One region of the Bacillus sp. FSL R5-0422 genome, then DNA from elsewhere that is predicted to be linked to it. Evidence: predicted binding sites of a transcription regulator. Region 1 holds the regulator's gene; each other region holds the start of a gene.
What was found. Region 1 encodes LexA, which represses DNA repair genes until DNA is damaged. Its sites were predicted from a motif close to CGAACATATGTTCG; they were not measured.

Region 2: the regulator LexA is predicted to act here: its motif matches at 2,584-2,597, upstream of MKX52_RS04775 (DNA repair exonuclease).
Region 3: the regulator LexA is predicted to act here: its motif matches at 1,896-1,909, upstream of uvrB (excinuclease ABC subunit UvrB).

What each region holds. Positions count from the first base shown of each region.
Region 1 is NZ_CP152014.1:1,692,218-1,696,902, forward strand. Features, by position in the region: gene MKX52_RS08460 (trypsin-like serine protease) at 1-159, shown strand, start outside; gene MKX52_RS08465 (NucA/NucB deoxyribonuclease domain-containing protein) at 422-802, shown strand; gene MKX52_RS08470 (STAS domain-containing protein) at 941-1,789, shown strand; gene MKX52_RS08475 (IseA DL-endopeptidase inhibitor family protein) at 1,822-2,364, opposite strand; gene MKX52_RS08480 (hypothetical protein) at 2,659-3,093, shown strand; gene lexA (transcriptional repressor LexA) at 3,139-3,759, opposite strand; gene yneA (cell division suppressor protein YneA) at 3,919-4,230, shown strand; gene MKX52_RS08495 (recombinase family protein) at 4,248-4,685, shown strand, end outside.
Region 2 is NZ_CP152014.1:964,273-968,957, forward strand. Features, by position in the region: gene MKX52_RS04760 (SidA/IucD/PvdA family monooxygenase) at 1-1,130, shown strand, start outside; gene MKX52_RS04765 (enoyl-CoA hydratase) at 1,293-2,066, shown strand; gene MKX52_RS04770 (YhzD family protein) at 2,293-2,481, opposite strand; gene MKX52_RS04775 (DNA repair exonuclease) at 2,654-3,868, shown strand; gene MKX52_RS04780 (AAA family ATPase) at 3,885-4,685, shown strand, end outside.
Region 3 is NZ_CP152014.1:3,063,098-3,067,782, forward strand. Features, by position in the region: gene uvrB (excinuclease ABC subunit UvrB) at 1-1,828, opposite strand, end outside; gene MKX52_RS15790 (CsbA family protein) at 2,122-2,367, opposite strand; gene MKX52_RS15795 (PEP/pyruvate-binding domain-containing protein) at 2,652-4,685, shown strand, end outside.

The sequences.
Region 1 (4,685 bases):
ATTGATACATTTAGCGGAAATTCAGGCTCAGCGATGCTAGATCAAAATCAGCAAATCGTTGGGGTTCATAACGCAGGTTATTCAAACGGAACGATTAATGGCGGTCCAAAAGCGACAGCAGCCTTTGTTGAATTTATCAACTATGCAAAAGCACAATAATAGCTAGGGGCTAAAGCTTGTTTCCTTCATAGGGGACAAGCTTTTTTATGTGGAAATAAGTGTCTATCTTTATGTGCTTGAAAGATCCATTGACCTCTCAGCCTCTTCATTTTTTTCACATGTCATTCGTGAACGACTCATACATTAAAATGACACATTCCCTTTAAGTCAAGATTCTGCTCTAGAAAAATGAGGAGGTCTCATACTTTTGAAGATGAGAAGAGGCTGGATGGCTGCTGTTGCTTTGTGCTTTGTGATATGGATGGGCACGCTGTTAGGTGGTTTTGGGGAGGAACATGCAGCAAAAGGCGCGGAACGATATGATCATGTCATTCAATTTCCAAAGGAACGGTATCCTGAAACAGGCAGTCATATTCAAGAAGCCATTCGAAAAGGGCATTCAGATGTGTGTACGATAGACCGAAATGGAGCAGATGCCCGCAGGCAAGAATCTTTAAAAGGCATTCCGACTAAACCAGGATTCGACCGAGATGAGTGGCCAATGGCCGTTTGTCTTGAAGGAGGAAAAGGGGCGAGTGTTCAATATGTCAGCCCGTCTGACAATAGGGGAGCAGGCTCCTGGGTCGGACACCAGATGAGTGGGTATCCTGATGGGAAAAGAATATTATTTATTGTGAAATAAAACTAAAAGAGAGGCGCCTATGAGTAGGTGTCTTTTTTGTTCGCTAGAGCGTATTGGAGTTCGCAGGGACAAAAGATTCAGTGTACAATTGACCTATAAGATACAATTCAATGACAGAATGTGAAGGGATATATGCTTATGGATAAGAACCGTGCATTATACGACTATTTCATGCAACATGCAGAGAAACTGACTGAAACTTGGTATGATTCAATTGAGGATGATGATCCAGAATCAATCTATCGTTCAACAGATTCCAGCATCATATCAGAGCTGAAACGGCAAAATCAAGATTATTACCAGCATTTTATACGTGCGCTTATTGAAGACAAGACGTATTTACATACTGAGTTTAAGAAGTGGTCTGAAGACTTAGCCAGTGATCCGAAGCATTTAAACACACCATTAGATTATGTTGTGAGAGAATACATGTCTAATCAAAGAGTGGTCCTTCATTACTTAAAAGAATTTATTAAGCAGCGTCAAGATGATATTGATATTGACCGCATCTTTTATTGGTATGATTTAATTTCAGAGGCATTTAATATTTCAATTCATGTGTTCATTCAGCAATACGTGAAAAATACAACGAAGAAGCTCGTGGCACAAAGAGACATGATTTACGAGCTAAGTTCACCTGTCATTGTTTTAAAAAGCCATATTGCGTTATTGCCGTTAGTAGGTGATATTGATACAGCGAGAGCAAAGATTATTTTAGAAAATACGCTGAAACAGTGCTCACAAAAAGGTGTGCAGCATTTATGTATTGATTTATCGGGCGTTGTCATTATTGATACAATGGTGGCTCAGCAAATTTTTGATCTTGTCACATCACTTCGGTTAATTGGAGTAGAGACAACCATTTCAGGAATCAGACCAGAAATTGCCCAAACCGCTGTACAGCTCGGGCTTCCTTTTAATGAATTTCGCACGGCAGCATCACTTGCTCACGCATTAGAACGCATGACTGAATTTTCTCCAATATAAAAACCAGGCCGATTAATGGCCTGGTTTTTTATTTAGATAACAGCGTCAATTTTTGTGACTTTCCAATCTTTTTGTCCTTTTTCGAACGTAACTGTTCTTTTTACTTTGCGACCGTCAAGTGTTGGGACAGTGAATTCATATGTGCGGACTGTTTGTTTTTTAGAGACAAGTTTAGGTGTTGCTTTATCCCAATTAAGCATATTGTCTCCGTCGCCAACTGGAACAGCCATTTTACCTTTATGAACAATGAACTGGTAGTCTTTTAAACCTTGATTGATGGCTTCTTTTGTGAAAACTTGAGATAGGTAGCTGTTTAGTTTTTTCTTTGTATCAAATGTTTTAGAAAGATAGTTGTAAGTCATGTCTTTATAGCTAAATGATTTTAATTTGTAATCAGAATGTTCCTTAATTTTGTAGCCTGACATCGCACTCCAAAAGTGTTCTCGTGCATCAAGGGCAATATGTAACGCTTCTTTATTTGTCAAAGTGGCTGGTTTTTTAGAAGCGGCCAATGTTGTAGATTGTAATGAGATCATAAGCATAATAGCAGTTAATAAAACGAATAATTTTTTCAAGGCAATTGCCTCCTTTTCTCAATGAAAACTTCTTATGTTACAAATGTTACAATAATTACAGTGATATTACAAGTATTAAATTAAAATGTTTTTTATTTCTTTTCTTTCTATATATATAACGTTTAAAGGTGGCAAAAAGTTTTCATTTTTTTATTTTTTCTTTATATCTAGTATTTAACCGTTCTAAAGAAGAACAAAACGTTTTTTGGAAAAGTTTCTTTTTGGACGTTCAACACGCTTTTTCATTTATGTCATATACTATCGTGATGAATGTCTAAGAAAGTGGTGTTGAATATGTATTATCCGTATGAAGGTATGTGGAATGGGTACTCATATGATAGGCAGATGCAAGGTTTTCCGTCGTTTCCTTCACAAGTTGGAGGATTTCCAGGATTCCCATTCGGAGGAGGAGGCACTGGGCACGGATCTAGTGGCTCAGCCCCGCCAGCTCCACCACAGCATATTATTTCGCAATATCAGCAAGCATTATCACAGCCTCAAAGCATGCAGTCACTAATTTCAGGGCAAACAGGTGGAGGGCAGCAATCGGTTCAATTCGCTGCGGGATGTAATAGAAGATGGACGATTGTCTTTATGAGAAACGGTCAAGTATTTTTAATGTATGTCCTGTCCTCACAGCCATTCGGGAGAACAACGGGCTTTATTTGGCCGAACTTTACATTTGGTTCCTTCCCAAGCTCGAGTATTCTTGCCTATTCTTGTTCATAAAAAAAAGCCGGTTCTCATCATTAGCTGATGAAATACCGGCTTTTTTTAGTGAATATTTCTAAATACGCCAATCACTTTACCTAGTATACTTACATTCTGTAAAATAATCGGTTCCATAGATGGATTTTCTGGCTGTAATCTAAAGTGAGTATTTTCTTTATAGAAACGCTTGACTGTCGCTTCATCTTCCTCTGTCATGGCGACGACAATATCTCCATTGTTAGCAGTGCTCTGCTGACGAACAATGACATAGTCCTTGTCCAAAATACCTGCGTCAATCATACTTTCTCCCATAATTTCAAGCATAAATACTTGTTCATCTGGTGCTGCAAAAGTTTCTGGAAGAGGGAAGTATTCTTCTACATTCTCAACAGCTGTAATAGGCAAGCCTGCTGTTACTTTTCCGATGACTGGTACGTTCATTACAGCACTCTTTGGAATATTCAATTCCTCTTCATCTAGTACTTCGATCGCTCTAGGTTTTGTCGGGTCTCTTCTTATTAAGCCCTTCGTTTCTAGTCTAGCTAAATGTCCATGAACCGTTGAACTGGATGCTAGACCGACAGCTTCTCCAATTTCACGAACGGATGGGGGATAGCCCTTACTTTTTACTTCTTCTTTGATGAATGTCAGGATATCGAGTTGTCTTTTTGATAGCTTCGTCATCTTTTGCACCTCAAAACGTCAATTTTAAAGAAATTATAGCATGTTTTTCCTAACAGTACAAACATAGGTTCGAAAAAAACGTTTGACAGAAACGTTTGTTCGTATTTATAATAAGTGACAGAAAGAACGAACACACATTCTATTAGGAGAGATGACATTATGAGGTTAAAAGAATCTATTATTTTTATTGGGGTATTCTCATTCATCGTTGGCATATTTCTCTCACTTATTGCAGTCACAAGCCATAATGATCCAAATCAATATGTTAAAATAGAAGTTCAATCAGGTGATACTCTTTGGGGGTTAGCTGATCAAGTAAACGACAGCAAATCTATTGATAAAAATGCGTTTATTGACTGGGTCACTCAGCACAATGATCTTGCTTCAACAGAAATCCAGCCTGGTGACATCCTTGTCATACCAGTCAAAAAAGAGCATCCAGTCGTATATCAACTTGCAACAGTACAGTAGAAAGGTCGATTGAAGACATGAATGCAATCATCTATGCGAGAGTAAGCACTGTCAAAGAAGAGCAGGAAACCTCGCTGAAGAGACAAGAAGAAGAATTGCTGGCTTTAGCTGCTATGCACAAGATGAATGTGGTTAAAGTTATTAAAGAAAAAGCAAGCGGGTATGATCTAGATCGCGATGGTGTGTTTGATATGCTAGCTACACTAAGAGAAAAGTCAATTGATGCTGTTCTTATCCAGGATGAAACACGTCTCGGAAGAGGACAAGCAAAAATTGCGCTTCTTCATTGTCTTTTTAAAGAGAATGTGAAGGTGTACAGTACGTTTCATAGAGGCGAGCTTGAGCTTTCAGAAGCTGATGAAATGGTGATTGAGATCGTCGGAGTCGTTGAAGAATATCAACGAAAAATTCATAACCTGAAAATCAAGCGGGGAATGAGAAGAGCCGTAGAAGGC
Region 2 (4,685 bases), 730 kb from region 1:
ATTTACAAGTCTCCTTTTTAGCTGATCTTGTGACGATGGCGAATCCAAGGAGCAGATATACATTTTTAAATTATTTACATGAATCAAATAGACTTCACCGTTTCTATACATTTGAACAGTTTGACATTCCACGAAGAGAATTCAATGAATATTTATCATGGGTCGCACATGAATTAGATAGCTGTCATTTTGGGATGAAGGTAGAAGAAGTGACGGACTGCCAAGGTGGTTATCTTGTGAAAGTCAGGTGCTTAAAGGATGGATCGCTTTCTGAGTATCGGGCAAAGCATGTCGTGCTCGGAACAGGGAGCAAACCGATGATTCCGGTCGATGTACCTGATGCTGCACTGCCTTATGTGACCCATAGCAGCCGGTATTTAGACCAGCAGAAAGAACTTCAAGAAGCTGAGGCGGTGACGGTAATTGGTTCTGGGCAGAGTGCAGCCGAAATCTTCTTAGACCTGCTCCAGCATCAGAAGAAAGGGCAGCAGCTTTCTTGGTTTACACGATCTAGTGAATTTAGAGAGCTAGAGACGGCTGAGCTTGGTCAGGAGCTGTTCACACCAAAGTACGTCGAGTATTTCCATTCACTTCCTTATGAAGAACGAATGAACACATTGCCTAGGCTGACTGGATTAAGAAATGGGATAGATGCATCGACGCTCTCACGTATTTACCAGGAATTGTATCATCGGTCTGTTTCAGGTGAGGAGCCATCTGTGATCATTCAACCCATGACCGAGCTTGAAGCCATTCAGGTGGAGGAGAATCAGTCCCTCAAACTGAACCTAAAGCAATGGCAGCTAAAGAAAGAAAAGAGCATAATAGTAGATCGTGCTGTATTGGCTACAGGATACACACCGAATATCCCGGCGTGGTTTAGTGCGTATGAACCTTTAATTGAATGGGAAAGTGAAGAGCATTTTAAAGTGACAGAAGACTTCAGGCTTGTGTTCAAAGACAAGCGTCCGCATCATTTCTTTACATTTACGAACCTAGATCACTCTCATGGAACAGCGGCGACCAATTTAAAACTATCCATCTACCGCAACCAGAAAGTGATTCAAACCATTCGCGGGGCGAAAGAAGCGCCATTCAAGAAGGAAACAGCCTTTCAGCAATTTGAATAAGAGATAAAAAGGGCCAAGCATAGGGCCCTTTTTCATTAGATTGTTATTTCAACAATTATGCTTGTTTTGGTATCAACTAATCCTGAAATTTTTTAAACTGAGGAAAAGGAATTATTCGGGTTGAAATGGAAGTAAGTCATGTGTTTAAAAAAAGGGGGATGGATGATGACATATATCAATTGTCAGCTAGATGGGGATATTTTTGAAATCGTTTTCAATAGGCCGGATGCTTATAATTCATTTCATGTGGACATGTTTGCTGAATTCAAAGAGGCATGTGATGCAGCGGAGAAAAGTAGTGCAAAAGTCGTTGTAATCAAGGGCGCGGGAAAAGGGTTTTCAGCAGGCGGAGATATTGGCATGATGCTTAAGCAGGAAAGTGAAGAGGATTTCCATCGTGTGATGGATTTGATCGAGGGGATTACGCTTTCTCTAGCAGGTATGAAAAAAGTAACGATTGCTCTTGTCCACGGGTCAGCGGCAGGGCTTGCTTTTAGCTTTGCTTTAAGCTGTGACTACTTGTTTATGCATCAAGATGCAAAGCTCGCCATGAATTTTAATGGAGTAGGCTTAATTCCAGATGGCGGAGGGCACTTTTTCCTCACAAAAAGAGTCAGTGAACAAACCGCGAAACAATTGATTTGGAGTGGACAAAAGCTTCCTGCTGAAGAAGCGCTAAAGCTGCGCCTTGCAGACGGCGTGTTTCAAGAGGAAGTCGATGCGTATCAAAAAGAATGCGTGAAGCCATTTATGAACATGCCGCTTCAAGCATTTATCGAGACAAAACGAATTTATTTCCAGCAGTCAGAGTCACAGCTGCTAGCCGTTCTTCAAAAGGAGAGGGCAGCACAGGCAAGACTGAGGCAAAGCCATGATCATAAGGAAGGCATTCAGGCATTTTTAGAAAAAAGACGACCTGTCTTCCAGAATGTATAAACGAATGTAAGTCCGGAGAATGCCGGCTTCAGCGTGTAGACAAACCCTCGCATTCGGTGTCAGGTCTCTGCTTCGGTGCTCACGAATGTTCAATTCGCTCCGCTCCGATGCTCGTCCTTCCTAGACTTCAAAGGTTTTCTATTACGCTGAAAAGAAGACAAAGGGCTAAAATAAAGATCATTTTAGCCCTTTGCCAATAATGTGAGGCGGGCGAATGCCGGCTTTTTTAACGTTCAAATAAAAGCAGCTTGCCTGCATCATCAACGAGACGATGAGAATGCTTCGTGTATTGCTGTTCTAATAAGCGATGGCGACCTAATTCCTTTGCCTTTTCATCACTATCTGTTGTGATTTTTTCATTTAATAAAGTTTCACCGGATGGGTCAAATACAGTTAAAAAGTATGTCTTCTCCATTCCTCAACTTCCTTTCCTCTGCTTTTCTATGTAATTAAACAAAGAATAAGACAAAACCTCCTTTTTATCCCTTAAAAATCTGTTTTTTAGAATAAGAGTGATAGAACGTGCATTCGCAAAAATGGCATGATAAAATATGGACAATGACAGTATCGGACAAGGAGATAGACGTTTGACTAAGCTCACTTTTATTCATGCCGCAGATTTACATTTAGACAGTCCATTTGCAGGAATGTCGAATATTCCTAGCTTACCCTTTAAGCGGCTCAAAGAAAGTACATTTCAAAGTGCGAAGAATATGTTTGATCTCGCCATTGCTCGAGCAGTAGACTTTGTGCTGCTTAGCGGAGATTTATTTGACGAATCAAACCGTAGCCTGAAAGCACAGCTGTTTTTAAGAAATCAGTTTCTAAGACTGCAAACTCAAGGGATAGAAGTCTTTATTATTTATGGTAATCATGATCATTTAGGTGGTGAATGGACACCAATCGAGTGGCCTGAGAATGTGCATGTTTTTTCAACCAGTACCCCAAGTGAGCAATCCTATTATAGAGGAAATCAGCTTGTCGCAAGTATTTATGGATTTAGCTACAAAGAGCGTGCTGTCTATGAAAATATGACCTCTCAATATATCAAAGCGACAGATGCTACCTATCACATTGCGATGCTTCACGGTACATTAGCTGGACAAGAAGGTCATGATGCGTATGCACCTTTTCAGCTTGAACAGCTCCTTTCCCGGGATTTCGATTATTGGGCGCTTGGACATATACATAAGAGAGCCCTTCTGCATGAAGACCCATTGATTATTTATCCTGGTAACATGCAGGGCAGACATATAAAAGAAACAGGAGAGAAAGGCTGTTACGTTGTTCAACTCTCCGAGGACTCTGAAACAGCGGAATTTATTAGCTGTGCGGATGTGATGTTTGAGACACTTACAATAGACATCACAGAGACGGTTCATATGACGGATCTTGTGACACTTGTGGATAACAAAATGAGTGAACTGAAAGAGGAAGGTGTCCCTCATTTTGTGAAAATTGAATTGACGGGTGAGGCTCCTCCTTATTTTGAGCATACTCAGCTTGAGTTGCTTGAGGAGCTGATGACCGTTCTTCATGAACAGGAAGAAGATGAAGATGTATTCGTTTGGGTCATATCGATTGACTGCCAAACAAATAAGAATGTCGCCTATCCAGAAGATTCTTTTTTGAAGGAACTCACTGCTGAAATGTCACAGTTTGAGGCTTATGAAGAGCTTCTATCACCAATCAAGCGTCATCCAATCTATAGAAAGTCAGGAAAAGCGCTCACAAAAGAGGATGAAATGGATATAAAAGAAGAAGCGCAAAGGCTGCTGACAGAACAGCTAAAGCAATTATGAGAAAAGGAGAGGCACAATGAAAATACGTTCACTCCATATCGCCCATTTCGGTAAATTTTCAAATCGCACCTTTCACTTTTCTGATGACGGTTTTCAGCTAGTTTACGGCCTAAATGAATCGGGGAAAACGACATTGAAAACGTTTATTGAATCGATGTTATTTGGATTTCCAAAAAACAAGATGTACAAGTCGAAACAGGGTTCTTTTTATGGTGGTTCCCTCACTTGTCATGATGACGAGATTGGCGTTATTCACATTGAGAGAACATCCGACCGCGGTGGGCATGCACAGGTGTTTTTACCGAATGGTGAAGTGAAAAACGAAGCTTTTCTACAGGCGCTTTTAAAGGGAACGGATCGCAGATTATATCAATCAATCTATTCGTTTGATGTGTTTGGACTGCAAAATGTCCAAGCCTTAAACCAGGATCAGATAGGCGAATTTCTACTTTTCTCAAGTTTATTTGGCTCAGATGCAGCCACCAAGATGGATAGCAGGCTGCTAAAGCAACAGGAACAGCTGTTTAAACCAAATGGCCGCAAGCCTGAATTAAACCAGCAGCTTGATCGTTTAAAAGAGCTGACAGGTCAGTTGAAACAAGCGAGATTGGTAGAAGGTAGCTATACCGAAAAGAAACGGGAGCAATCTGAATTAACGGAGACGATCGAAAAGCTTCAAAATGAAATGAAACAAGCGGAAGAACACCTTCAGAAACTGACTGAATCCATTCAAGTCTATCCCATGATTGAGAAAAAAGTGGAGTTGAAAAAGGAATTAGCCCGCTTTCCAGACCGAGTCAAACGTTTTAGAGCAGAA
Region 3 (4,685 bases), 1.4 Mb from region 1:
TTTCATATTCTTCCGATTCTTCATGTATCTTTGTTGCTTTAATGGCATCTCTAATTTTCTTATGGATGGTTTGCGGTGTAATTCCATATTTTTCATTATATGCCTCTTGCTGCTCTCGTCTTCGCTTCGTTTCTTGAATCGCAATATCCATTGATTTGGTCATTTTATCTGCATACATAATGACCCGGCCTTCTGAATTTCTCGCTGCCCGGCCAATCGTCTGGATAAGGGATCTTTCAGAGCGTAAGAAGCCCTCTTTATCTGCATCTAAAATCGTCACGAGCGACACCTCTGGAATATCCAGTCCTTCACGAAGAAGGTTGATTCCCACAAGCACATCATATTTTCCGAGACGTAAATCGCGAATAATCTCAATCCGCTCAAGGGTCTTAATTTCTGAATGCAGATAATTGACCTTGATTCCAATCTCTTTTAAATAATCTGTCAGATCCTCAGACATTTTCTTCGTCAGCGTCGTCACGAGCACACGCTCATTTTTCTCAATCCGCGCATGAATTTCTCCAATTAAGTCATCAATTTGACCTTCAATTGGACGCACTTCAATAATTGGATCAAGTAAACCTGTTGGACGGATAATTTGTTCCACAACCTCTGGGGTTTTCTCAAGCTCATAAGGACCCGGAGTGGCAGATACATGCACAATATGATTGATATGCTTTTCAAACTCATCAAAGGTGAGCGGTCTGTTATCAAGTGCTGAAGGCAGACGGAATCCGTGATCAACCAACACTTGCTTTCTTGCTTGGTCCCCGTTGTACATCGCACGGATTTGCGGGACCGTCACATGTGACTCATCGACAACAATCATAAAATCATCTGGGAAATAATCAAGCAATGTATAAGGGGTTGAACCAGGAGGACGCAAGGTCAGATGTCTTGAGTAATTCTCGATTCCTGAACAAAAGCCCATTTCTCTCATCATCTCAAGGTCATATCTTGTCCGCTGCTCAAGGCGCTGTGCTTCTAGCAATTTTCCATTATCTCGAAGCTTTTCGAGCTGCTCCTCAAGCTCTTGTTCAATATTAACAATCGCTTTTTCCATTTTTTCTTCTCTAGTGACGAAGTGAGATGCTGGGAAAATAGCCACATGTTCACGATCACCGAGTATTTCTCCAGTCAGTGCATCCACTTCTCGAATACGTTCAATTTCATCACCGAAAAACTCCACTCTGATACAATGCTCATCACGTGAAGCAGGGAAAATTTCAACGACGTCTCCTCGTACTCGGAAGGTTCCGCGCTGAAAATCTATATCATTACGAGAATACTGAATGTCCACCAGCTTACGTAGAAGCTGATTGCGTTCAATCTCCATTTCAGTACGTAAAGACAGCACAAGCTCTCGGTATTCCTCTGGCGAACCTAAGCCATAAATACAGGAGACACTGGCAATGATGATGACATCTCTCCGCTCAAATAACGAGGACGTAGCGGAGTGTCTCAGCTTATCAATCTCATCATTGATGCTGGCATCCTTTTCAATAAATGTATCCGTCTGAGGCACATACGCCTCTGGTTGGTAATAATCATAGTAACTCACAAAATATTCGACAGCATTATTCGGAAAAAATTCCTTGAACTCGCTGTATAGCTGACCGGCAAGTGTCTTATTATGCGCAATGACAAGTGTCGGTTTGTTCACTTCTTTAATCAGATTGGATACAGTAAAGGTCTTTCCTGTACCTGTTGCACCTAACAGCGTTTGATGCTGTTTCCCCTGATGGATCCCCTCAACAAGCTTTTCAATTGCCTTCGGCTGATCTCCTTGGGGCTGATAGTTAGAAACTAATTCAAAGCGGTCACTCACATCAAAGCCTCCGTTTCGTTACGAAATCTATCTAATGAATATATTATCATAAAAGAACACAAAAATACGAACTAAAGTTCGGCTCTTGCTTGATTTTTATTTCCAATACAGTCATACCCTCTCTTCAATACCAAATAACCCTCTTGCGAAAACCTTCCTTTCAGTATGGAACATTTTGGTGAGAGATATGCGATGACAGAAAAAGAGAACAAAAAGAAAGCTGCACTCACTAAAAATCGTAAGCACAGCTTAAAAACGTCACCTTTCGGCCTCACACGCTCTTGATGATCACATCAATGATGTTTTTCAGCCTTTTCTCTCTTTTCAATTTCTTTTTTAGCCATATATAATGCACCAGCTACTAAAGAAATGATATCTAATCCTACAATAAAGTAGGTTTCTGTATAGCCCTTCATATACGAGGCAAATAAAAGCGCTGCTGTTAATGCAATGCCCACATAATGATTATAAGTCACCTTTGAAAATAAAATAACGAGCAGGAAAGGAAAAACAAGTGCAAATATGGCTTTTGTAATCACAAAAACCCTCCCTCTTCATGATCTACTCCCTTGATTATAGTAAAGTTTGGCATATTGAACAATTCACAGTTTTCAATTTCCCCTATTTTTCTTTCTGTTCGGAGACTTTTGTTTTAGATATAGTAGGAAATTAGTGAGAATGTCCCCTTTGTAAAGATAGGTCTTTCCGTCTTTGACAGTCACATCCAATAAATTCTATGATTAAAATGATAGTGCGCACTATCATTTTAGAAACAATAGAGAGACAGACAAACCATTGGCTATTTGGATAAGGGGGCATTCCCATGTATTCAGTTTTATTTCATGCGGCTGAAGAATCCGCATCACTCGCAGGGGCAAAAGGCCTGAATTTAATCAAATTAAACAATCACGGCCTGCCAGTCCCAGATGGATTTATTATCAAAACCAACAGCTTTTCAAGCTTTCTTTCATATCACAACCTGCATCCAACCGAACAAAACCTTGCTGACAAAATCAAAGAAGCATCGTTTCCTTCTCAAATGGAAGCAGAACTTCTTTCGTCCTTTCAATCATTACGGAAAACTTATCCCTCAGTTGCAGTCAGATCCTCTTCTGTTGCAGAAGATCTCGAAGGCGCCTCATTTGCAGGACAGTACGAGACCTATTTAAATATCAAAACAGATGAAGAATTCTTACAGGCTGTCAAAGAATGTTGGTCTTCTTACTTTGGAGTGAGAGTAACAGAGTATAAGGAAGAGATGGATGAAAACGAGGAAGAGATGCCGCTCATGGCTGTTGTCGTTCAAGGATTGATCCATTCTGATGTCTCCGGTGTCATCTTTAGTGAGAATCCCATAACAGGAAAAACAAATGAAATGATGCTGACAGCAAGCTACGGACTAGGAGAAGCAATCGTTTCCGGGCTTGTGACACCAGACACATTTGTTATAGACAAAGAGACACTTTCTATTGAAAAATCACTTGGAACGAAAGAGCTGCAAATTATTCCTTATCAAGAAGGTGTCATTGAACAAGCAGTGACGGAGGAAATGGCTGGTCAGTTTTGCCTGAATGATGACCAACTAGTAGAAATCACGCACATCACCAAACAAGTAGAAGCACTTTATGGTCATAGCGTCGATATCGAATTTGGGATAGCAAATGGCACATTTTATTTACTTCAAGCCAGACCGATTACCGCAGCTCTCTCAAAAGCAGCAGATGAAACAGTAGGGGCTTCTTTTCAAATGCAGCCAGACGAGCTGCAGGATTTCTGGATCTCAATGGACGATCATATGCCGGGTCCAACAAGTCCTCTCTTTTCAAGTCTGATCATCCCAGCATTAAAAAGCGGTATGAAGAAAAATGGTGAAAAATATCAAGTGCCTGATCTGAATATTAAAGATATCAAGCTTTATAGAGGACATCTCTATTCATCACCGTCCCTGCCAGAAGCGAGTGCAGAAGCCGTACCAGTTTTTGATGAAAGCTTATTTGAGTTATTTCCGCATCTAAGTGAACGTATGTATGAAATTTTAGAGAAAAATTTCTTTCCTTTTTACGAAAAGCTGGATCTCAAAATAAAGGAACCGATGACCATTGAAGAAGCCATCATCGGCTTCGAAGAATTAAAAGCTTTTTATATACAAGCATATGATGATCATTTTGATATTGTCATCCCTCAAGTCATTTTATCAACTATGATTGAAGACATGCTTGTGACGTATACTGGTGATCAATCACAAGTGATCCTACTGCATGAGATGATGATAGGCGTGATGAATAAATCACTTGAAACAGATAAGAAGCTATCTGATTTTGCAAAGAGTGTCCTTCAAGATAAAGAACTTTATCAAGCATTTATAAACAATGAAAAGAATTCAGAGCTGCTTGATGCACTCACTCAATCGGAAAAAGGCAGACACTTCATTTCGACATTAGAGGAATTTCTTCAAGTTTATGGCTGGCGATCTGTGAAAAGTCATGACCTTACGGAAAAGACATGGGTGGAAAACCCTGAGTTTATCCTAGATATCATCAGAAACAACATTCAACACCAAAGTGATTTTGATGAAGAATTTGCACAAGCCGTCATCAAAAGACAAGAGACATATGAACATTTTATGAGCCAAGTGAAGGATGAAGCATTTAAAACGAAATTTGAGACACTTTACCAATTTGCTCTACAGGCTGCTAATATCCGTGATGATCATCACTTTTACATTGATGCCATGTTAGATGCTAAAGCCAGAGTATATCTATTAAAGATTGGCGAACTTCTTGTACAAAAAGGAACGCTTCCTCATCAAGAAGATCTATGGTATCTCTACGATGAGGAGGTACACACAGCGCTCACA